DNA from 4 places in the Vibrio sp. SCSIO 43133 genome. Region 1 is predicted to be linked to each of the others. Evidence: predicted binding sites of a transcription regulator. Region 1 holds the regulator's gene; each other region holds the start of a gene.
What was found. The regulator CRP, encoded in region 1, controls carbon source genes, mostly activating them, when cyclic AMP is high. The targets are predictions, from matches to a motif close to TGTGANNNNNNTCACA.

Region 1 (6,209 bases):
GCCGGCTGTGCGTTTGTCGTTAAGCTCGCCACAAACGATCGAACAACTTCAAATCGGCGTAGACAAATTAAGAGCCCTGTTATTATCCAACACAGTCGATGAATTCACCTTATGAGTACTGCTAAATTTATTGCCGCCAAAGGACTTGGTAACCCGCACATACAAACCTTGATTCCTCGCTTCGTAAGAAGAAAGCCTTTGTTTGAACCAATTTGGGAAACGTTGGACACGCCAGATGGCGACTTTGTTGAGCTTGCATGGAGTGAAGAGCCTCATTCATCAAGCGCGAAAAGCAAACCTGTTTTTGTTCTGTTTCATGGGCTAGAAGGCTGTTTCAATAGCCCTTATGCCAATGGCTTAATGCACGCTTTTGCTCAGCAAGGCTGGCTGTCTGTTATGATGCACTTTCGCGGCTGCGGTCCCAACCCGAACCGGCTAGCTCGTGCCTATCACTCTGGTGAAATTGGTGACGCTAGGCAGTTCATCGAGCTTTTGGATCATCGTTACCCAAATGCCAAAAAGGCTGCTGTGGGCATTTCGTTAGGGGGCAACATGCTGACGAATTATCTTGCTCACTACCAGAATGACAGCAAGCTGGATGGTGCGACGATTGTCTCTGCACCGTTGGATCTCGGTGCGTGTGCTCGACGAATTGAGCAGGGTTTTTCCAAGCTATATCGCTCATACCTACTCAGCTCAATGAAAAAGAACGCGCTAAACAAACTGCACCTTCTCAGTGATGTATTAGGTCTTACGGCGGAAAAAATCCAAAACATGCGCAAACTGTACGAGTTTGATGACCTAATCACCGCACCACTGCATGGTTTTCGGGATGCTGAAGACTATTACAATCAATGCTCTGGATTACAAAGAATGTGTGATATTACTGTTCCCACTCAATTTATCCACGCAAAGGATGACCCATTTATGAGCCATGAAGTCATTCCAAACTTCGCCCTCCCTGCTCATATTGACTATCGCTTACACGAACGTGGCGGCCATGTGGGTTTTATGTCTGGCAGTCTGCGTCAACCTAAGTTTTGGCTAGAAGAAACCTTACCAAACTACTATCGCCACCTACTCCACTCGTCCACATGACGGTATACTCTCCCGTATCATAGAGTGATGAGGTATTTATGATTATTCCATGGCAACAAATCGCAGCAGAAACGCTGGATAATTTGATCAAAGAATTCGTATTGCGTGAAGGTACTGACTACGGCGACACTGAGTGGTCGTTGGACGATAAGGTATCGCACGTCAAAGCTCAACTAGAGAGCGGAGAAGCTGTAATTGTCTTCTCCGAATTACATGAAACCGTCGATATTCAGCTACGTCGTTCGATGTAAATGACGTGAGCATGACAATCTAGTGCTATAGTAAAACGCTATTGAACCTAAATGAGCAAACAACGTCTAAATGGTTCATAGGGTTAGCAAAACAAAATTATAACTATCATTACACAGGAAGTGTTATGTCTGCAAAACACCCCATTATTGCGGTGACCGGCTCTTCTGGAGCAGGTACAACAACAACGTCAGAAGCGTTTCGCAAAATGTTCAACATGATGAGCGTGAAGCCCGCTTTTATTGAAGGTGACAGCTTTCACCGCTTTACTCGTCCAGAAATGGATATCGAGATCCGCAAAGCCAAAGAGCAAGGAAAACACATCAGTTACTTTGGCCCGCAAGCAAATGACTTCCCTGCGTTAGAAGAATTCTTCCGCAACTACGGACAAAATGGCACAGGTCAGTTCCGTCGTTACCTGCATACGTTTGATGAAGCTGTACCATACAATCAAATGCCTGGCACATTCACGCCTTGGCAAGATCTGCCTGAAAATTCCGATGTACTGTTTTATGAAGGCTTACACGGTGGTGTTGTCGACGGAGAGGTAAACGCAGCTCAACATGTCGACTTACTTATCGGCATGGTGCCGATAGTCAACTTGGAGTGGATTCAGAAATTTGTTCGTGATACTCGCGATAGAGGGCATTCCAGAGAAGCGGTTACCGACTCTATTGTCCGTTCAATGGATGATTACCTTAGTTATATTACCCCGCAATTCTCACGCACTCATATTAACTTTCAACGCGTCCCTACGGTGGATACCTCCAACCCACTCAACGCCAAAGGCATTCCAAGCTTAGATGAAAGCTTCGTGGTGATTCGTCTACGTGGTATCAAAAATGTCGATTTCCCTTATCTATTGGCAATGATAGATGGCTCGTTCATGTCGCGACATGACACCATAGTGGTACCGGGCGGTAAGATGAGTTTTGCGATGGAATTAATCGTCAGACCAATACTTCAACAGCTCATAGAAACTGGAAAAATAGGTTAGCTTTCACGCTTTAACCGTAGATGATTTTTTATACCGTGATCATGTGCACAGTTTTGTATAGAAAAATGGTCTGATGACACGATTAAAATCAAGAAAAATGGCGCAAAAAAGGATACTATTTCTAGGAAACAGAAGATCGCTTGCGCCATCTTCAAAGTGCTTTTATGCTAGTAAGTCTTAACCAACGGGCTTGCTAACAAATATGGAAAGCAGCAAGCATACCCTGCAGAGGAAGTAAGATATATGGTTCTAGGTAAACCTCAAACCGACCCAACGTTAGAGTGGTTCCTTTCACACTGCCACATTCACAAGTATCCTTCTAAGAGCACGCTAATCCATGCGGGCGAGAAAGCGGAAACTCTTTACTACATCGTAAAAGGTTCTGTAGCGGTACTGATCAAAGATGAAGAAGGCAAAGAGATGATCTTGTCTTACCTTAACCAAGGTGACTTCATTGGTGAACTTGGCTTGTTCGAAGAAGACCAAGAACGTACGGCATGGGTACGTGCAAAATCTCCTTGTGAAGTTGCGGAAATCTCATTCAAGAAATTCCGTCAGCTGATTCAAGTTAACCCTGATATTCTAATGCGCTTATCTGCTCAAATGGCAAGCCGTCTACAAGTGACTAGCCAAAAAGTAGGTGACTTAGCGTTCCTAGACGTAACAGGCCGCATTGCTCAAACGCTACTAAACCTAGCGAAGCAACCAGACGCAATGACTCACCCAGATGGCATGCAAATCAAGATCACTCGTCAAGAGATCGGCCAAATTGTTGGCTGTTCACGTGAGACAGTGGGACGCATTCTTAAGATGCTAGAAGAGCAGAACCTAATCTCTGCTCACGGTAAGACTATTGTTGTTTACGGTACTCGTTAATTTCTAGCGACGTTACTTTTACAAAAGCTAATAGCTAAAAAGCCACCGCGAGGTGGCTTTTTTATTATTTATTGGTGCGTACTCTCAAAAATCTTATCCGCAGATGCCGCAACGAAACCTTGATAGTAACTGCCGTCCGCCATTTGATATCGCTTAGCAAACTCATAGAAGCCGCCAGGGATAGCCTGTTCACCATCGGTGAACATCACCGGCACTTTATCCGCCATCGTTGAAGACTGCTCAAGTAACACCTCAGGAGAACCTTTAACTTCACCGCCAGATTCATTGATAGCAAAACCGGCCTCACGAAGATGTTGGTTTACTTCTACGACTTCCTGAAAACGATCCAGCTGATTTACGCTCACCGTAAAGTGGTTAGCACCATAACCGTGGGCAGCCAACCACGATGCATACTCGCTCTCTTCGGCTAGCGTCTGAAAATCAGCGTAACTCAAGTCCCATAGACGCCCACCATAAAGGAAGTCTGCGCTATCCAACTTCGCCGCTTCAACTTGAGCCACCAGCTTAGCGACAATATCTTGCAGCTGCTGCGAACACAGTTCGACTCTAAGCTCACTAATAAACACTTTTGGTAATACAGCATTACTATGCTCTAAATGAATCGCAGAGAGCTTCTTGGCCTCAAACACATAATCACCAGAGACTTTGTAGCCAAGAGCGATAAAGTGCTTTGCCAACGAATCGATGCCCAGAGGGCCGACATTAAAAGTACGTAGCGCAATGTGGTCGTTAATCAGCGCTTCATCCTCTTTGAGCAGAGCATGGACTTTATCAGCAGAAGGGCAAAGACGGCGAATATAGTCTTGCCATAAATGGTTAAATAGAGCGTCTACAGTCATAACAGAAGTTCCTTAGAGTTCAATACCAGGGCTTAGCGTTGCAGGAAGCACGGTATTGTCTCCTTCCATGGACGCCATAGGGTATGCACAGTAATCGGCCGCATAGAAAGCACTTGGTCTTAGGTTACCTGATGCACCAGGTCCTCCGAATGGCGCATCACCACTCGCTCCAGTAAGCTGACGGTTACGGTTTACAATGCCTGCACGAATATGGTCAACGAAGTACTGCCACTCTTCATCGCTTTGCGAAATCAAACCTGCCGACAAACCAAAGCGAGTATCGTTTGCGAGTTCTACTGCTTGTGGTAGCGTTTCATAGCGTACTAGCTGTAACAAGGGACCAAAGTACTCTTCATCTGGTAGCTGCTCGATATTCGTTGCATCAATCAACGCAGGCGTAACGAAAGCAGCTTGTAGGCGTTTCGCTTCCACTAAGCTCTTGCCACCTAGTTTCAGAAGCTCGGCTTGCGCCGCAATAATATGGTCAGCCGCCTGTTCAGAGATTTGTGGCCCCATAAATGGTGCTGGTTTGGCGAAAGGCTCATCGATACGAATCTTACCAATTGCAGAAACTAAGCGTTCAACCAGTTGATCACCTCTTTGCCCAAATGGCACATAAAGGCGTCTTGCACAGGTACAGCGTTGTCCAGCACTAATGTATGCCGATTGTAAAATGGTATAAACCGCAGCATCAATATCCCCAAAGTCTTCACTGATCACCAGCGGGTTATTGCCGCCCATTTCTAGCGCTAACATCTTGCCCGGTTGCCCCGCGAATTGCCTATGCAGAATGTGTCCCGTATTGGCGCTACCTGTGAACAGTACGCCATCAATGCCTTTAGAATCAGCAAGCGCAATGCCCGTCTCCTTGCCGCCTTGAACAAGGTTAATGACACCAGATGGAAGACCAACCTCTTCCCAAAGTTTCATTGCTAACTCACCAACTAGCGGCGTCTGCTCAGACGGTTTAAAGACCACTGTGTTCCCTGCTAGTAACGCAGGCACAATGTGACCGTTAGGTAGGTGACCAGGGAAATTATAAGGCCCAAAGACAGCCATGACACCAAGAGGCCTGTGACGGAGGACGATTTGGTTGCCAGCGGCTTCGCGTTGGGTCTCGCCGGTACGCTGATGATAAGCACGAATAGAAATCGCAATTTTTCCAGCCATCGCTCCCGCTTCAGTGCGCGTTTCCCATAACGGTTTACCCGTTTCTTTGGCGATGGCTATGGCAATATCTTCACTACGTTCTTTCACTTTCTCTGCGAAAGACAAAACGATGGCTTCACGCTCTTCAAATGGACGCTTCTTCCACTCGATAAATGCCTGACGAGCAGCAGAGACGGCGCTTTCAACCTGTTGAGCAGTGGCTGACTGACCTTCCCAAATAGTTTGATTGTTGTATGGGGATAGTGACTGAAAAGTGTCACCTTGGCCTGCAACCCAGTTACCTGCGATCCATTGAGTCATAGTGAAGTTCCTTAAATTGAATGAGCTAAGAGCAAGCAGAACTTCCGCTTCTCTTAAACCGTGGTGGTAATCGACCACCATCTTATTATTTGACTGTTATTGAGCCAGCATACGCACCATATCGCCCTCGGAGACATTCAGTGCTTGTGCTGCTTCTGCTGTGAGCAATACCTTGCCACTTTCTGGGTCGTATGCCGCTTTGGCCGCGACCGCTCGGAAGTTCTCAAACGAGGTATTTGCCACCAAATAATCTTGAGAGCTCGAATGCTCTGCAATCGCTACTTGAGCTCGGAAAGAGTCACGAACCGCTTGAATATTGCGAAGGTCACATTCAACCGTTGGGCCTGCATCGAAAATGTCGACATAGTTACGGCAAGTAAAGCCTTCGTTTTCAAGCAGCTTCAAAGCCGGACGCGTATTCTCATGCACCTGCCCAATCACCTCTTGCGCTTCTTTGCTGAGCAAGTTGATATAGATAGGAAGCTTTGGCATTAGATCTGCGATAAAGCCTTTTTTACCAATTCCGGTCAGATAATCTGCCAATGTAAAATCGATAGAAAAGAAATGCTCTTGTAACCACTTCCAAAATGGAGAATTGCCTTCCGCATCGGACACACCACGCATTTCAGCAAAAATCGTTTTAGAAAAACGTTCTGGGT
Region 2 (6,209 bases), 970 kb from region 1:
GCTTATTGATAATAAACCAAAATAAGCTGAGTCTTTCATTCTGAGCTAGAACGCTTAGAAGTTACACGTGTTGTCAGACATGTAGTCGTGAACTTCGATCTTGCCAGCGATGATGTCCGCTTGAAGCGTATCTAGGTATGATTTCATTTCAGGTGTGATTAGGTCTTTGTTGTACTCGTCGTAAGCCCACTCAACTGCGCCTTCTTTTAGGCCTAGTACTTTGATGCCTGCTTCCCAAGTACCGTTTTCAGCGTCGTCCCAAGTGTTGTATGCAGCAACACCGACTTTCTTAACCATAGACGTCAGCATAGTGCCTGGTTGAAGGTGGTTTTGGTTTGAGTCAACACCGATTGCGTATTTACCAGCATCTTTAGCTGCTTGGTATACACCCATGCCAGTACCGCCAGCTGCTGCGTAGATAACGTCAACGCCTTTAGAGAATTGAGATTTAGCAAGCTCTGAACCTTTCGCAGGGTCAGCGAAGGCTGCAGGAGTAGAACCTGTCATGTTTTGGAATGTTTCGATTTCTGGGTTCGCGTATTGTGCACCTTGACGGTAGCCACATTCGAACTTACGAATCAATGGGATATCCATGCCACCAACAAAGCCTACTTTGCCAGTTTTAGAAGCTTTCGCTGCCAACGCACCTACAAGGAAAGAACCTTCGTGTTCTTTAAAGACGATAGATTGAACGTTTGGCTTATCAACGACCATATCGATGATTGTAAATTGAATATCAGGGAATTCAGTGGCAACTTTTTCTACAGCTGATGCCATGTTGAAGCCAACAGCAACAATAGGAGTGAAGCCACGGCTTGCAAGGCGACGAAGGCCTTGTTCACGTTGCGCTTCGTTTTGAGGTTCAAATTCACGAACTTTAATGCCTTTGTCCGCATTAAATACTTTTACACCGTTCTGGAAAACAGCTTCGTTGAATGATTTGTCAAATTTACCGGCTGTATCGTATACCACTGCTGGTTTCGCTGCGAATGCACCAAATGAAGCTACTGCTACTGCGAGCGCAGACATTTTTAGAATAGTTTTTTTCACGATCAATTCCCTTGTAGTGTCGAATGATAGAGCATCATTGACGATTCGATAGGCTAGGCTCATTCCAGTTTTTAGGTGCCTAGAAAATGGTCGCATGTAAACGACACAGAAATGACGATAGAGACAATTTGTGTGGTTTACAAACAATAGGCAACATTTTATCGTTTGCGTATATGAAAAAAAACCGCTTCTATCACAGCATTGAGGGGTAAGTCACAACTTAGTGATAAAACTCTAACTATTGCGCTATCCTTTGTAACATAAGGATTTGAGATAATATCGATTGCAATCGATTACATTTATTTAGGTAAATTTACCATGGTTGAATTGCTCAAAAAGTGGCTTAAAAAATACGATGATTGGTGTGCCTCATTAGGACTCACTCCAGAGAATAAACGTAGTTGCGTGCCTTACCGAAAAGAGCCAAAAGATGGTGATTGATAGCCATTGCCACCTCGATCTATTGGCAAAGAAAAAAGACATAAACCAAGTACTATTAGAGGCAGCAAAGGCTCAAGTTGCCGCTATCGTTGTACCTGGTATTAATGAGCAAAATTGGCTGGCCATAAATAAGTTAGCCAGTGAGCATGCAATGGTGTATTTCGCTTTAGGGTTTCATCCTTTGTTTCTTGAGGAAGTGGATGATGGCTCTATTGCTCGCCTAGAGCAACGTGTTGCTGAGTTGAAAAACAACCAAAAGTTTGTCGCATTAGGAGAGTGTGGTCTCGACTTCTATCAAGGTAGAGAAAACGAGCTTCTACAAAAATCACTTCTTAGTGAGCAAATTCGTATTGCCAACCAGTACCAACTACCCATTATTCTTCATTGCAGGAAAGCACACCAAGAGCTTATTGCCTTATTGAAACAGAACCCTCCTCTATATAGTGGCGTTATTCATGGATTCAGTGGCAGCTACCAACAAGCGATGGATTACGTCAATCTCGGTTTAAAAATAGGTGTCGGTGGTGTCATTACCTACGAAAGAGCGCAAAAAACACGCTCAACTATCATTAATCTTCCACTAGAAAGTTTGTTACTAGAGACGGATGCGCCTGATATGCCTCTTTATGGATATCAAGGTCAGCCTAATGAGCCCAAAATGGTAAACATGGTTCTATCATCGTTAAACATGCTGAGAAGTGAAAATGAGCAAACGGTTACGTCACAGCTACTAAAAAATAGCAAATTGACGTTTAATTTTTGTGACTAAATGTGCTGTTAATTGTGAATTCGAAAACGTTTGCAGAGATGAATTGTGATCATGATCGCAAAATGACGTGTATCTTTTATGTGTTCAAGACGAAAGTGTGAGGGGGGTACTACTTTCTTTTCTGTGGGTTTGTATAATCGCCCCCGCTTTTGAGCTTCAAATTTTGTTACACGCCAAATTATTAAATATAAGGAAGTCATAAACTATGAGCCTGTTTATGAGCCTGGTTGGTATGGTTGTACTGATTCTTATCGCAGTACTTCTATCGGATAACCGCAAAGCTATTAATATCAGAACTGTGGCTGGCGCTTTTGCTATCCAATTTGCACTTGGTGCGTTTGTTCTTTATGTACCTTGGGGTCAAGAGATCCTACGTAGCTTCTCTGACGCTGTATCTAGCGTGATTAACTACGGTAACGATGGTACGTCATTCCTATTCGGTGGTCTTGTTTCTGACAAGATGTTCGAAGTATTCGGCGGCGGCGGTTTCATCTTCGCATTCCGTGTACTACCGACACTGATCTTCTTCTCTGCGCTTATCTCGGTACTTTACTACCTAGGTGTAATGCAGTGGGTTATCAAGATTCTTGGTGGCGGCCTGCAAAAAGCACTAGGTACATCTCGTGCGGAATCTATGTCTGCTGCGGCAAACATCTTCGTAGGTCAAACTGAGGCTCCACTTGTTGTACGTCCTTTCGTGCCTAAGATGACTCAATCTGAGCTATTCGCCGTAATGTGTGGTGGTCTAGCTTCTATCGCTGGTGGTGTACTAGCGGGCTACGCATCAATGGGCGTGCCAATTGAATACCTAGTAGCGGCATCATTCATGGCAGCTCCAGGTGGTCTTCTATTCGCTAAGATCATCAAGCCTGAAACTGATGAACCTGTTGAGCAGCTTCACAGCATGCAAGCTGAAGGTGAAGACAAGCCAGCTAACGTTATCGACGCAGCAGCGGGCGGTGCATCAGCAGGTCTTCAACTAGCTCTTAACGTAGGTGCAATGCTAATCGCATTCATCGGCCTTATCGCCCTAGTTAACGGTATGCTTGGCGGCATCGGTGGCTGGATCGGTATGCCAGAACTACGTCTAGAAATGATTCTAGGTTGGATCTTCTCACCACTAGCATTCCTACTAGGTGTGCCATGGTCTGAAGCGACAATCGCTGGTGAGTTCATCGGTATGAAGACTGTTGCGAACGAATTCGTAGCATACGCGAACTTCGCACCATACCTAGGTGACGCAGCACCAGTTGTTCTTTCTGAGAAAACTAAGGCAATCATCTCATTCGCTCTATGTGGTTTTGCGAACCTTTCTTCTATCGCAATCCTTCTAGGTGGTCTGGGTAGCCTTGCGCCTAAGCGTCGTGGTGATATCGCACGCATGGGTGTGAAAGCAGTAATCGCAGGTACGCTATCTAACTTGATGGCAGCAACGATTGCTGGTTTCTGTCTAAGCCTAGCTGGCATGTAATTGCTCGCGTAAAGGTTATTAGTATATAGACGCCGTATTAAATCGCCCCGTAGCAAGAAATTGCTGCGGGGCTTTTTTGGTTTTAGGAGCCAGATAATTCCTAATGAATCGTTACTGGATAAGCGATTCAACGACTGAATGGAAGTTTTTTGAGAAGCAAACCGTTTGCGTTTTAATCAGCTCTACCGTTTTGAACGAGAGTCCTATACTGTATAGGCTACTAAGTAATTCTTTCGTGTTTTCGCGAAGCTTTATGTAGCCAGAGCCAGTTCTCACCAAGATAGGAATCAGGTGATTTTAACGAGCAGGTACTGTGCGGTGACAAGGATAGCAATTGGTATTCAGCTTTAACCTAATAGCTGAACCGAGTCTTCAAGGAACCAAGTCCGTTCATTTATTGCTGACGAGTTTGTCAGGTAATTAATTGAATATATTGACCGGAGATAGAAATGAGCGATTTAAAAGCAGCAGCTCTACGTGCACTAAAACTTATGGATCTAACCACGCTAAATGATGACGACACTAATGAAAAAGTGATCGCACTATGTCATGACGCAAAATCGCCAGTGGGTAACACGGCGGCGATCTGTATTTATCCTCGCTTTATTCCTATTGCAAAGAAAACGCTACGCGAACAAGGTACACCAGAAGTACGTATCGCAACTGTGACTAACTTCCCTCACGGTAACGATGACATTGAAATTGCGGTAGCTGAGACTAAAGCAGCTGTTGCATACGGTGCAGACGAAGTGGACGTTGTATTCCCATACCGCGCACTGATGGCAGGCAACGAAGAAGTAGGCTTCGAACTTGTTAAGCAATGTAAAGAAGCGTGTGGTGATATCCTTCTAAAAGTGATCATCGAAACTGGTGAGCTTAAAGAAGAAGCGCTTATCAAGAAAGCTTCAGAAATCTGTATCAAAGCAGGCGCGGATTTTATCAAAACATCAACAGGTAAAGTGCCAGTTAACGCTACTCCTGAGTACGCGCGCATGATGTTAGAAGTGATTCGCGATATGGGCGTTGCTGAGAAAGTTGGCTTCAAGCCAGCTGGTGGCGTTCGTACAGCGGAAGATGCTGCTGCTTATCTAGCAATGGCTGATGACATTCTAGGTGCAGATTGGGCAGACAACATGCACTACCGCTTTGGTGCCTCTAGCCTTCTAACTAATCTCCTGAATACATTAGAAGTAACAGACGAAACTGCAGATCCATCTGCATATTAATCTGAATCTTTTTGTTGGTGGCTGATTTCCAGCCACCACTATTCCCTCTATCCCTACAACCCAAGCTTAGACTGGGGAGGTACTAATGTATTTACCACAAGAAATTATTCGTAAAAAACGTGATGGCCAAGAGCTAACTGCTGAAGAAATTAACTTCTTTATCCAAGGTGTTGCCAAGGACACCGTATCTGAAGGCCAGATTGCTGCCTTTGCAATGACCATCTTTTTTAATGAAATGACTATGCCAGAGCGTATTGCTCTCACGTGCGCAATGCGTGATTCTGGCATGGTTATCGATTGGGGCCACATGAACTTTGGTGGCCCGATTGTTGATAAACACTCAACAGGTGGTGTTGGTGATGTAACATCACTGATGCTTGGTCCTATGATTGCTGCATGTGGTGGCTTTGTACCGATGATTTCTGGCCGCGGTCTGGGTCATACAGGTGGCACGCTGGACAAACTAGAATCTATTCCTGGCTATGACATTACGCCAACCAATGACGTGTTTGGTGAAGTGACTAAAGACGCTGGTGTAGCGATTATCGGTCAAACTGGCGATCTTGCGCCGGCTGATAAGCGTGTTTATGCGACTCGTGATATCACTGCAACGGTTGACAATATCTCTCTGATTACTGCGTCTATCTTATCGAAGAAACTGGCGGCAGGTCTTGAATCACTAGTGATGGATGTAAAAGTCGGTTCTGGTGCTTTCATGCCAACTTATGAAGCATCAGAAGAGTTAGCCAACTCTATCGTTGCCGTAGCTAACGGTGCTGGCACTAAGACTACGGCTATCCTTACCGATATGAATCAAGTGCTTGCTTCTTCTGCAGGTAATGCAGTTGAGGTTCGTGAGGCTGTACAATTCTTGACGGGTGAATACCGCAATCCACGTTTGTATGAAGTGACGATGGCACTTTGTAGCGAAATGTTGGTGTTAGCGAAGTTAGCTGAAGACACTGAGCAAGCAGAAGCTAAGCTGAATGAAGTACTTGATAACGGTAAGGCTGCTGAGTGCTTTGGTAAAATGGTCAAAGGTTTAGGCGGCCCTGCAGACTTCGTTGAAAGCTACGATAATTATTTAGAGAAAGCAGAAATTATCAAGCCAGTATACGCTGACAATGAAGGTATTGTTTCAGCGATGGATACTCGAGCGATTGGTATGGCTGTAGTTGGCATGGGCGGTGGTCGCCGCGTGGCAACAGATACCATCGACTACGCGGTAGGCTTTGATCAATTTATTCGATTA
Region 3 (6,209 bases), 1.6 Mb from region 1:
CTTGAGCCAATTCTCGAGCCACGCTACCAGAGACGATAATGGCTACGGTATTGTTTGCCGTGCACATATTTACTAGAGAGACTAAGCCTGCAATACCGAACTCACTCGCCTTTCTGTTTGCTTGCGTTGAATGCGTTGACCCAAACTTACGAATCACTTTAGTAATAACTTGCGTTAGAAATGCTAAACCGCCTTGACGACGCATTAGCTCACTCAGCCCACCAATTAACATAGACAATAAGAAGATTTCTTGCATGTTGCCAAAGCCAGCATAGATATCTTGAGCAAAGCTTGTCAGTTGGTAGCCCTCAACAGAGGTCAAACTTACCGTACCCGCAAGCAGAATACCTACGGTTAAAACAACAAATACGTTTAATCCAGAGACGGCCAATACCAAAATCGCAATGTAAGGCATGACTTTAAACCACTCAATGTCTCCAGTTTCCGGTAACTGAGTCGCAGAACTATTCAATGCGAAAATCACTAAAGCAATAAACGCTGCAGGAATAGCAATACGTATATTTTCTTTAAATTTATCTTTCATTTCACACCCTTGCGAACGTGTCGCAGCTATGGTTGTGTCGGAAATAATAGATAAGTTATCACCAAACATAGCGCCACTTAGTACGACACCCGCAGTCAGTGGAACACTCATGCCCGCAGATTCTGCAATACCGAGTGCAACAGGGGCAACGGCGGCTATAGTACCCATTGATGTCCCCATTGCAGTCGCAATGAAAGCTGAAATAAGGAATATACCAGGAAGAATCATGCTTGTTGGAATGGCTGATAACCCGAGATTCACTGTCGCATCAACACCTCCAGAGGCTTTCGCTACGGCAGCAAACGCACCCGCTAACAAATAAATCATGCACATGGCAATGATATCCTGATGCCCCACACCTTTAATAAACTGCTCAATAGCTTTGTTGAGTGTTTCTTTACTTAAAACGATCGCCAAAAACACCGCTGGTAATGCAGCAATTGGCGCAGGAAGTTGATAAAACGCGAAATCTACACCTTGTAAGGATAAATAGGTCCCTACACCTATAAATAATGTCAGGAATAGCACAAGAGGAAACAGTGCTATAGGTGAAGGAACAATAGATTGGTTGTTTTTATTCGTTTTGGTCATATCAAAAGTGGCAGCAATAACAGGAAGGCGTGCAGCATAATGCCGCCATTAAGACATGTCAACGTCTAGACGTCCAAATGTCCATGCACCATTCCACTGTATGATAAAACAGCTAAACGAAAGCGAGGTAAATACTGAAAGAAATAAAACACCCGCATCACGTGGATAATACCGCTGAGAATGCTCAATGTTCGTTGCCATACACTCTCTCGGGTGGTCTAATAAGAGTTATTCAAGCATCATTTTATCATGCTTAGTCTATGATTTAAGGAACCATTTCTAATGTCCCAACACCAACCCACTTATTTCTTTTTCGATTATGAAACATGGGGAGTGAGCCCTGCTAAGGACAGACCTTGTCAGTTTGCGGGTGTACGGACGGATGAGAACTTTAATATCATTGGTGAGCCATTGGTTATTTACTGCCAGCCACCATCGGACTACTTACCTTCTCCCGAAGCAGCATTAATCACAGGTATCACACCACAACTTTGTCAGGAGAAAGGGCTCTCAGAACCAGAGTTCATTGCTAAGATTCATCACGAACTAGCCACACCAAACACAACAAGCCTTGGTTACAACAGCATTCGCTTTGACGATGAGGTAACTCGTTATACCTGTTATCGTAACTTCATCGATCCTTACGCATGGAGTTGGCAGAACGGTAACTCACGTTGGGATTTATTGGATGTTATGCGCGCATGCCACGCACTCCGCCCTGAAGGAATTGAATGGCCGGAGAATGACGAAGGGTTTACCAGTTTTAAACTTGAACATCTCTCTGTTGCTAATGGTATCGAACACGAAAATGCTCACGATGCCATGGCAGACGTTATTGCAACGATAGAACTAGCCAAAAAAGTAAAGGCCGCGCAGCCAAAACTGTTTGACTACTTTTATTCGATGCGTCAAAAGCGAAAACTAAACGAACTCGTCGATATCGTGAACATGACACCCTTGATGCATGTATCTGGAATGTTAGGTAAAGAGTGCCAATATACCAGTTGGGTAGTACCTATCGCGTGGCACCCAACCAATCAAAATGCGGTTATCGTTGCTGATCTGGCCAAAGACCCACAACCACTATTAGATTTAGATGTTGATGCATTACATCAGCGCCTATACACCCGACATGATGAACTCGCACCGGACGAGAAACCTGTCCCGCTTAAACTTATTCATCTCAACAAGTGCCCTATTCTCGCGCCGGCCAAAACGCTCACAGCGGAAAATGCAGAGTCCATTGGCATTGACAGAGAGCAGTGTTTGAAGAACCTAGCCCTAATCAAACAACATCCAGAGATCCGTGAAAAACTGATCGGACTATATAGTATTGAGCGCGAGTTTGAGAATGATGGCGACGTAGATACTCAGCTCTACAGCGGCTTTTTCTCGCCAGCAGACAAGAGCGCGATGGATATTATTCGCGAAACGGACCCAAACAATCTATCTGCATTAGACATTAGTTTTAGTGATCCTCGTATTGAACCGCTGCTATTCAGGTACCGTGCACGCCATTTCCCATGGAGCCTTGATGAAACGGAACAAGCTCGCTGGGCAAACCATTGTCGTGAGTTTTTCGAAAGTCGTATTGAAAGCTATATGCTAAATATGGAAAACTTAGTTCACGAACATGAGTCTGACGAGAAGAAACTCGCCATACTAAAATCCGTCTACCGCTACGTGGAGCGTCTCGTTTCTTAACTTCTCCAGCCATGTAGTGACTGTGCAGCCAAACCTCAGGATTCATTCTTTTGGCTGCACTTAAGGAGAGTCGTTACTTTTTATACTAAGAGGAAGCCATGCTCAAAACCGCGCTTCACTATATACTATCGTTCGCTATTATTTTCGTTGCCCTATTTATCGGAAATACCATCCAACATTTATTCGATGTGTCCGTGCCTGGCAGTATATTTGGCATGTTACTGTTATTTGCGGCGATGGCGGGCGGAGTTATCCCGGTTAAACTCGTTCAACCGGGTGCTCACGTGTTCATTCGTTATATGATTTTGTTGTTCGTTCCCATTAGTGTCGGGTTAATGAACCATTTCGATATGTTGATTGCTAACGCTCTGCCGATCTTAGCCGGTGCTATTGGCGGTACACTTATTGTTCTGACCGCACTCTCCGTCTTCCTTGATCGATTCTTAAAGAAGGGAGATAGCTAATATGTGGCTGCTAGTTACTATCGTCGTTTTCTTTGTTGCCCGTTTTATTTCTCAGAAAGTAAAGAATCCACTATTTAATCCGCTACTCCTCAGTATTGCGATTATGATTCCTTTACTCACGTACCTTAAAGTGCCGTTTGACACGTATTACGCGGACAACGAGTGGATCAGCTATCTGCTACAACCCGCAGTGGTTGCACTTGCCTATCCGCTCTATGAGCAACTCCCCCAAATACGTGCTAACTGGAGAATAATCGCGTTAGCATGTGGTGTTGGCAGTGTTGCTTCCATGTTCACGGCTTCAATGCTCGCTGTATGGTTAGGCGCCGACATGCAACTCATCGCTAGTTTGTTGGGTAAATCGGTCACCACGCCTATCGCAATGGAAGTTTCAAGCCATTTAGGTGGGGAGCCGGCCATTGCAGCCATTCTAGTGTTACTCGTCGGATTATTTGGTGCGATATTAGCGTACCCAATTTACAACTTACTCGGTGTCACGCATCCCATTGCAAAAGGATTAACCATGGGCACGGTGTCTCACGCTCTTGGCACAGCCACTTGCGCAGAGAAAGATCCTAGAGACGCGGCATTCAGCTCACTTGCTCTCGTTGTTTGTGGTGTTATCACTTCCATTCTTGCCCCGTCTATGTTCGCATTCTCCCTCTGGTTTGGGACTGTTATCGCTTAACACTTCAGGACTGTATAGCCAGTAAAACTCGTCGTTTACTGGCTACAAATTGTGTGACATCACTCTTATTGCTGAAACATTGCATTCATTGCATTTTTATTTGTGATCATCATCACCCTTATTTCTCACTAACTTGCATAGAATGTCAGTAAACCGCAAAAGATAAAGGACACAGCATGACAGATCGTTTTGAGTCAGCGCTTGCAGATATGCCAGAGCAGATCGTTAACTATCTAAAACCTATCATTACTAAGCCAGAATTTGATGCAACGCTATCACAAGAGCAGTTTGAACAACTGCTTGTTCTTTCTGGCCTAGAAGATGATGAGCTTCGCGTTGCCTTGCTGCCTTTAGCTGCAGCCTATTCATATGCACCTATCTCTGAGTTTTTTGTTGGCGCAATTGCACGTGGGACATCAGGCAAACTGTACTTCGGCGCAAACATGGAGATCATTGGGGCGCAACTTGGTCAAACAGTTCACGCAGAGCAATCCGCTATCAGCCACGCTTGGATGAAGGGTGAAACTGGACTTAAAGATATCACGATTAACTTTAGTCCTTGTGGTCACTGCCGCCAATTTATGAACGAGCTGACCACTGCGGACAAGCTAGTTATTCAATTGCCGCAGCGCGATGCAATGACGCTACAAGAATATTTACCAGAGTCCTTTGGACCTAAAGATCTTGGTATTACCGAAGGGTTAATGAGCCCATTAGCTCACGCTTTAACTACTGACGAAACCGATACGCTCGTCGTATCTGCAGTAGAAGCGTTAAATCGCAGTCATTCACCTTATACTCAAAACCTAAGTGGTGTTGCTATCGCAATGAAAGATGGCTCTGTCTACCAAGGGGCGTATGCTGAGAACGCAGCATTTAATCCTAGCCTTCCACCATTACAGGTAGCGTTTGTTCAGTTGCTTCTAGATGGTCAAAACTTTGAAGACATTCAGCTAGTAGCGCTAGCAGAAGTGTCCAAAGGTAAAATCAGTCACCTTGCAGACACTCAAGCAACACTTGAGGCCATTGACCCAGATATCCAACTAGAATACGTGTCAATTTAGCGCTGCAACTCTCTGATATCGTTTAGCCTCGCTCATGCGGGGCTTTTTTAGGCCAAAATTTATACTGATAATAAAATCTCGCGCAAACGTTTGCTTTCCTGCAATAATCCAGTATGATCCCCCGAAATTCTTCCTCATGAATGCTCAAGGACACTCTATGTTTGGTACTGCTACTCGTGAAAATGCTACACGTGTTTTACTTTTAGGCTCTGGTGAATTAGGTAAAGAAGTTGCCATTGAATGCCAACGACTAGGCTTAGAAGTCATCGCTTGTGACCGATATGCTGACGCCCCTGCAATGCAAGTTGCTCACAGAAGTTATGTGCTCGATATGTTGGACGGCGAAGCACTAGAGGCCATTATCAATCAAGAACAACCCGACTACGTAGTGCCGGAAATCGAAGCCATTGCAACGGACAAGCTAGTCGAGTTAGAAAGTAAAGGCTTAAACGTTGTTCCTACTGCGAATGCAACCAAGCTAACCATGAATCGTGAAGGTATCCGTAGACTGGCGGCTGAAGAACTCGGCCTGAATACCTCTCCTTACCAATTTGCAGACAGCTACGAAGACTTTAAAGCGGCTGTAGAAAATGTCGGTGTACCATGTGTAGTGAAACCAGTTATGAGTTCTTCTGGTAAAGGTCAAAGTGTTATCAAGTCAGAATCCGACATTGAGAAAGCCTGGACCTACGCTCAAGAAGGTGGCCGTACTGGCGCAGGTCGAGTCATTGTTGAAGGTTTTATCGATTTCGATTACGAAATTACTTTATTGACCGTACGCGCTGTCGATGGCGTTCACTTTTGTGCTCCTGTGGGTCACCGTCAAGAAGATGGTGATTACCGCGAATCTTGGCAGCCTCAGGCGATGTCAGCTAATGCAATAAAAGCGGCAGAATATACGGCAGAGCAAGTGGTTAACGCGCTGGGTGGCTATGGTATTTTTGGTGTAGAACTGTTTGTTAAGGGCGATAAAGTTATTTTCAATGAAGTATCACCTCGCCCACATGATACAGGTCTAGTCACGCTGATTTCTCAAGACATGTCGGAGTTTGCATTACACGTGCGTGCTTTTACCGGCCTACCAATTAACGGCATCACCCAATATGGTCCTGCAGCTTCCGCTGTTGTTCTCGGCCAAGGCACATCTAACAATA
Region 4 (6,209 bases), 1.4 Mb from region 1:
GGGACCTTACTTTGAAGCCACACAAGTCTTTGGTCACCGTAGTGGGTACTGTCACTGGAAAACAGTCACCAGGCACCGCAGCAGGCGTGACCTTTTTTACACTCGAAGATGATACCGGCAATATTAATGTTGTTGTTTGGCAAGCCACCGCAAGAGCTCAGAAAAAACAGTACCTCACCGCTAAAATCCTTAAGGTGAAAGGGATTTTAGAACGTGAGGGGCAAGTCATCCACGTAATAGCTGGACGCTTGATCGATATGACCGAGCAACTTTCTGATCTTAAGATACAGTCAAGAGAGTTCCACTGATTGCAAATCATAAAACGAAAAAACGGGAGCTATTGCTCCCGTTTTAAATCATATTGAATCATAGATCCGCTTCGACTGCCGCTTCCGTACGTCTTTTCTTCCATTCCTTGAAAATGAGTAAACTTAACGTCATTAAGACCTTAGAAGTTAACCAAATCATTCTGATGGAACAACCTTTAGCTGGTAGTTAAAATTTATTTATGACTCTTATGGCTTTTGACCATAATACAACCAAATTATAGCTTATTTTTAACGTACAGCGTAATTTATTTTGCGATGCGAAACAATTACAATGTCTCTCGCATACGGTCTTGCACAACTTCAACCAGTAAATCAGGTTGAAACTTAGAAATAAAACGGTCACAACCGACTTTCTCTACCATCGCATCATTAAAGCTACCACTGAGTGAGGTATTTAAAGTAATAAACAAATCTCGCATTCTAGGATCACTTCTAACTTCATGCGTCAGTTTGTAGCCGTCCATTTCCGGCATTTCTGCATCTGTAATCATCATCAACAGTTCATTACATACATCAATCCCCTCATCACACCATTGCTTGAGAAGGTTGAAAGCCATCGCGCCATCGAAGCACTCAATGATCTCGACGCCAAGCTGATCCAATGTGCCTTTCACTTGATTACGAGCCGTGGAAGAGTCATCAACGATAAGAATTTTTTTTCCTGACAAGTGAGGTAATAAGCTGCGGTCAAGGGTATGCTCAGAAATCGACACATCGTAGTCGATGATCTCTGCTAGTACTTTTTCAACATCAATGATTTCAACTAAATTGACTTGCTGATTCTCTTCAACCTTAGTGATCGCAGTTAAGTAGTTTGCACGACCGACTGTACGAGGCGGAGGTTGAATCTCTGTCCAAGCAGTATTAACGATATTCTTCACTTCACCAACTAAAAAGCCCTGAACAGATCGATTGTACTCAGTGATAATCAGGTTTTGGTCACCATCGTCTTTAGCTGGTGGAAAACCGATAGCGCGACGTAAATCAATCACCGGAACGGACTCACCACGCAGAGAAGCCACACCGCGAATACTAGAATGAGAGCCAGGAAGTTGAGTTAATGCAGGAAGCTTTAGCACTTCCTTTACTTTGAATACGTTGATAGCAAAAGTTTGACGGCTGTTAAGCGTAAACATTAACAGCTCTAATCTATTTTCTCCCACTAACTGGGTACGCTGATCTACTGAACTTAAAACGCTCGACATGAGGCTTCCTTGGCAAAACACGAACTAAAACTCTTATCTCATGTAATCGGCAGGAAGCACAAGAAGTTTACTGACTTTGTATAGAAAAGTATGACCGTCTACAAAAATGGTGAAAAGCCTTATCCTTCAATCACTTTCATCAGCAGCAAGCCATCATATAGTGCTTGTTTCACCAAAGCGGCGCCCGGCATTGTTGCTTGTTTATAAAAACGAGACTCGACAAGTTGTAGATCTTGAGTATAAACAGGGAGGCTTTGCTCTGCGATACAACGCTCAATGGCGGGATATAAAATCGATTTCGCTTGGTTGATAACACCACCAATCAGTACCTTTTCAGGATTGAAGAGGTTGATGACAATAGCAATGGCAGAACCTAAATGTTCGCCTAGTTTCTCTATCACCCCGATCGCTAAAGCGTCGCCATTCGCCGCCGCTTCACAAATAGCTTCAACCGTAATGTCTTCGCATTCAGAAAGAACCGACGCTTCGCCTTTCGCCAATCTTTTAGAAACTTCATCCCTGATAGCTTGTGAACTGGCAACAGTTTCAAGGCAGCCTCTATTGCCACAGTGACAAGGTGCGCCGTTGCGATCGATCTGGATATGCCCTAACTCACCGATATTACCGTGACGACCTTGTAATACACGACCATCTAATATGATTCCGGCACCTAGCCCGTGGTGAATTGAGATTAACACTGAGTTATCGCAATCTTGAGAGTGCCCAAAGAGGTTTTCCGCCAATGCCCACGCCCGGGTATCATTCGCTACGAAAACAGGCAATCCTGTTGCTTTAAAAATTTCCTCACCAATGTTTAAGTTCTTCACATTGTAGTGAGGCATTTGCAACACAATGCCTTGGTCGGAATTCACCAGACCGGGCAACGTCAATGCAATACTGGTGACACGATCGAGTTGCTCATTGTAACTTTCAAAGAAGTCATCAATTTCATAAAGCAGTCTCGCAAGTACATCTTCCTGATCCACTTCATGAATTTCTATTTTGGTATCGATAAGAACGTCGCCGCCAAGCTCGTGCAACGCGATAGATAGGTAGCCTCGCCCCAAACGCATGGAAAGGAACTGCCAACCTTGATTGTTGGTTTGTAATCCAACAGCTGGACGACCTCGACTGGTCGCCTCCTGAACGGTGGTTTCGTGTATTAGGTGTGCATCAATAAGTTCACGAGTGATTTTAGTAATACTAGCCGGAGCCAAACTACTGAGTTTTGATAAATCGATTCGCGAAATAGGCCCAAATTGGTCTATCAGTTTATACACACGACCAGCATTGATCTGCTTGATATGATCAATGTGCCCGGGTTGAGCCATGTACATTTTGCACTCCAAAAAACAACAACCTATTAATTTTTTTACTTTGCGAAGTAATTGTGAAGCAGTTTAATGGATTGCCGTGACAAATATCACGCATATAGATGAATCTTTGGGGCTCAAATCACCATACGACATTGATTGGCAAAGGCATCAATAAAATCTGACGTATAAAAAACAATCAATAGATGATTAAAGAGCTGTTAACAATATCAGCGCTTTTTTCACGACGAACAATAACTAACCTGTTTGAGATGGCAGCCAAAGGTCAGACGTTTCTGAAGCGTTTACTTGAGTGATACTTGCAAGATTATAACGCTCGACAAAACGGAATCCAGCATCGAGCCCAAGTTGATAGTCATGCAGGATATCCTCAGGATCACTCATTAAAGAAGCGGTTTTTAAAGCCACTTCTGGAGCAATTTGTAATACGAAGCAGTCATCAGGTGGGGTTTTCAAGAACTCTTGAGTTAACGCATATGTTTGGTAATGCACCATGAGCATATCGGCTAACCCAGAATCAAACTTTTCTCCAAATAAATGACTGAGACGGTAAATATCTGCAGCGCCGAACAGCCATCGCCCACCGTTAATGAGGTTGAGATGTTGTGCATGCTTACTTTCCTGAGCTTTTAATATTTGGTTATCAAAGAAACCATTCCAGTCATTAGACCAACTCTGTATTTTTTCTTGCCACTGTAGTTGCAAACCGTTGAGTGACTCCCTGAACCAAGTTGGCGGTTCAGTGGCAACGGGTTGATCATCCACCACTGGAGTTTCCTCACCACCATACTCTTCTGTTCGAATTACGACGATTGTGCGGTTCTCTTGTCGCCACGCTTCTTGAACGGGTATTGACGCAGACACCCCTCCATCGATGAATGCTTGTTGATTCAATGTTACCGAACCCTCAAATAAATTGGGAATCGCACTTGTGGCCATCAGCACTTGATACCAATTATCTTGCAACATTGGGAAATAGTGATCTTTGAGAGTCGAAACATCGGTGACCGCTGCGAATGCTCTTCGCTGACCAATGACCCTTCGCCCCATGTCGATATCTAACTTATACGGATACTCACAAATTCTGTCGAGCGCCCATTCTAAGTTGAGATACTGTTTGCGACGAATAAAACTAAACAGATTAAAAAACTGTGGATCGGTGGTAAGGTCGAGAATAAAAGATTTGCCTAGGCCGGCTTGTCTAGAAAGGTAGGCGCAAATGTTTAAAGCGCCAGCTGAAGTCCCATAAAACTCATCAAATGGGTCAAAATTAGACAACAAAAAGGCGTCTAGCACACCGGATGTGAAGATACCTCGCTGGCCTCCTCCCTGTGCAACTAACGCCGTTTTACCGCCAATATATTTTTGTAACTGAGCATCATCTATGACGGTTCGGGTATTGGTAATTAACCCAAGATTCGCCATATAAATCTTATGCAGTTAGGATCGCGATAAGTCCAAACGCAACAATGGTGCTGAACGCAACCGTCGTGATCGTCAGAGCTAGTTTAAGATCGTATTCCATAACACCTCCAGTTGTAACATTTTAATTACTATTGTGACATACAATTACAATATACAGGTAACCACTTCAAATTTATGACGTTAATGTCACACTATAATTAAAACTAGTACATCCCAGACGTGAATTGTAGCCAATCAGTTCTTATTTATAGGAATGCAAAAATGACATACAGGTTCTTACTGCTCCCCCTTGCCACAACACTCTTAAGCTTTTCCAGTTGTGCCAATGTCATTGTGACACCGTTTATTGGCTACTCGATGGGAGGTGCTGCCGAAAACGGCAATGGTGAGAGTTATGATATTTCTCCATCGGCAAATGCAGCATTAGCAATTGAGTTTCCGTTCCGCAATGGACGAATGGGTGTCTTTTACTCTCAGCAAGACTCTTCATTAGATACCTTAAACTTGGACTCTCGAATTCAATACCTCCAGTTTCAAAGTAGCGCCGAGTATCGAGTTAACGACCAAACCTCTACATATATCGGAGCAGGGCTTGGTGCCTCTCATACTTCTGGGGAGTGGGCTAAGTCACACACTGGATTTGCGGCAAGTATATTTGGTGGAATGGAGTACCATCTAACCAAGAACCTCGCTTTAAACGGGCAAATCCGTTGGCAAGGAACTGCGGTGAGCAACGAAACTATATCTATTTGTAACTTGCCGACAGAAGATCAAAGCTGTCTTATCGGTTTTAAAACCAAATGGATGAATCAGTTTCAAACTAACTTTGGCATCAGTTTCAGATTCTAACATTTCCGTTAACAACTTTAATACATTGCGAGAACTTTTATGCTACACAGCAACGTGTAACAAGATAAAATCACAGGAAATTATTAAGAATATTTCGCTGTATTTTATAAAAGATAAAAGAAGTAGAGAACGCAATATTCCCACCACTTTAGTATATAAAGCTAACATAATACCATTCAACAATACTAACTACCAAGAACCAATCCAAACCAGAACAGTGAAATCTATTGCGATCAAGTAATAACGGCGTTACTCTGATTTTAATTTGTAGCTAAATGTTTCACTAGCAAGCATTAGAAAGCACAAAATCCAGTCGTATCATCTATTTTAATTGGCATGTGCCGAGCAATATTCAAAATAAGAACCATATTAGAAAATATATCGTTTGAATATTTATTAATAAGCAGAAATTTCCATTACAGAATAATAATTGGATTTGAGTATAGATGAGGCCATGTAGAAGATTCACTAAAAGGAGTTAATTATGAAACGTGAACAGTGGGGATCTCGAGCGGGATTCATACTTGCAGCGGTAGGTTCAGCCATTGGACTTGGTAATATCTGGCGTTTCCCTTATATGGCTTATGAAAATGGCGGTGGCGCGTTCTTTATTCCCTATTTGTTCGCCATGATTACCGCCGGTATCCCCTTTATGATCTTAGAGTTCAGTATGGGTCAAAAGTATCGCGGCTCTGCGCCAGCAACCTTGGCTAAAATCAACAGCAAGTTTGAATGGCTAGGTTGGTTTCAAGTGGGTGTCGCCGCGACCATCGCCGTTTACTATGTGGCGGTTATTGGATGGGCTATTTCATACTTCGGTATGTCTTTCACGCAAAGTTGGGGAACTGATACCAATGCATTTTTCTTCAGTGAATACTTGCAGCTTGGTGACAACTCTCCGAGTAACCTTGGTGATATTCAATGGAAAATAGCAGGGTCGATGCTTATCGCTTGGGCCATTACATATGCGGCAATTGCAGGAGGCGTTAAATCTGGTATTGAGCGCGCAGCGAAAATAATGATGCCTGTACTGTTTGTCATGGTATTACTGCTGATCGGTCGTATGA

Region 2: JKJ11_RS03325 (NupC/NupG family nucleoside CNT transporter) is a predicted target of CRP. The motif match lies at 2,305-2,320, and genes of this name have one in related genera.
Region 3: cdd (cytidine deaminase) is a predicted target of CRP. The motif match lies at 4,044-4,059, and genes of this name have one in related genera.
Region 4: mlc (sugar metabolism global transcriptional regulator Mlc) is a predicted target of CRP. The motif match lies at 2,947-2,962, and genes of this name have one in related genera.

Annotation. Positions count from the first base shown of each region.
Region 1 covers NZ_CP068024.1:3,288,193-3,294,401, forward strand. Annotated here, with positions in the region: gene JKJ11_RS15390 (aminotransferase-like domain-containing protein) at 1-115, shown strand, start outside; gene JKJ11_RS15395 (hydrolase) at 112-1,098, shown strand; gene JKJ11_RS15400 (YheU family protein) at 1,137-1,349, shown strand; gene JKJ11_RS15405 (phosphoribulokinase) at 1,475-2,344, shown strand; gene crp (cAMP-activated global transcriptional regulator CRP) at 2,588-3,220, shown strand; gene JKJ11_RS15415 (DUF1338 domain-containing protein) at 3,289-4,080, opposite strand; gene astD (succinylglutamate-semialdehyde dehydrogenase) at 4,093-5,550, opposite strand; gene astA (arginine N-succinyltransferase) at 5,647-6,209, opposite strand, start outside.
Region 2 covers NZ_CP068024.1:665,323-671,531, forward strand. Annotated here, with positions in the region: gene JKJ11_RS03310 (BMP family lipoprotein) at 55-1,050, opposite strand; gene JKJ11_RS03315 (DUF5363 family protein) at 1,369-1,491, shown strand; gene JKJ11_RS03320 (TatD family hydrolase) at 1,481-2,260, shown strand; gene JKJ11_RS03325 (NupC/NupG family nucleoside CNT transporter) at 2,466-3,731, shown strand; gene deoC (deoxyribose-phosphate aldolase) at 4,181-4,957, shown strand; gene deoA (thymidine phosphorylase) at 5,043-6,209, shown strand, end outside.
Region 3 covers NZ_CP068024.1:1,681,564-1,687,772, reverse strand. Annotated here, with positions in the region: gene JKJ11_RS08065 (Na+/H+ antiporter NhaC family protein) at 1-1,135, opposite strand, end outside; gene sbcB (exodeoxyribonuclease I) at 1,418-2,839, shown strand; gene JKJ11_RS08055 (CidA/LrgA family protein) at 2,938-3,303, shown strand; gene JKJ11_RS08050 (CidB/LrgB family autolysis modulator) at 3,305-3,991, shown strand; gene cdd (cytidine deaminase) at 4,168-5,055, shown strand; gene purT (formate-dependent phosphoribosylglycinamide formyltransferase) at 5,213-6,209, shown strand, end outside.
Region 4 covers NZ_CP068024.1:1,093,956-1,100,164, reverse strand. Annotated here, with positions in the region: gene JKJ11_RS05380 (error-prone DNA polymerase) at 1-308, shown strand, start outside; gene JKJ11_RS05375 (chemotaxis protein CheV) at 596-1,534, opposite strand; gene mlc (sugar metabolism global transcriptional regulator Mlc) at 1,654-2,871, opposite strand; gene JKJ11_RS05365 (patatin-like phospholipase family protein) at 3,106-4,293, opposite strand; gene cydH (cytochrome bd-I oxidase subunit CydH) at 4,301-4,393, opposite strand; gene JKJ11_RS05355 (outer membrane protein) at 4,555-5,142, shown strand; gene JKJ11_RS05350 (sodium-dependent transporter) at 5,627-6,209, shown strand, end outside.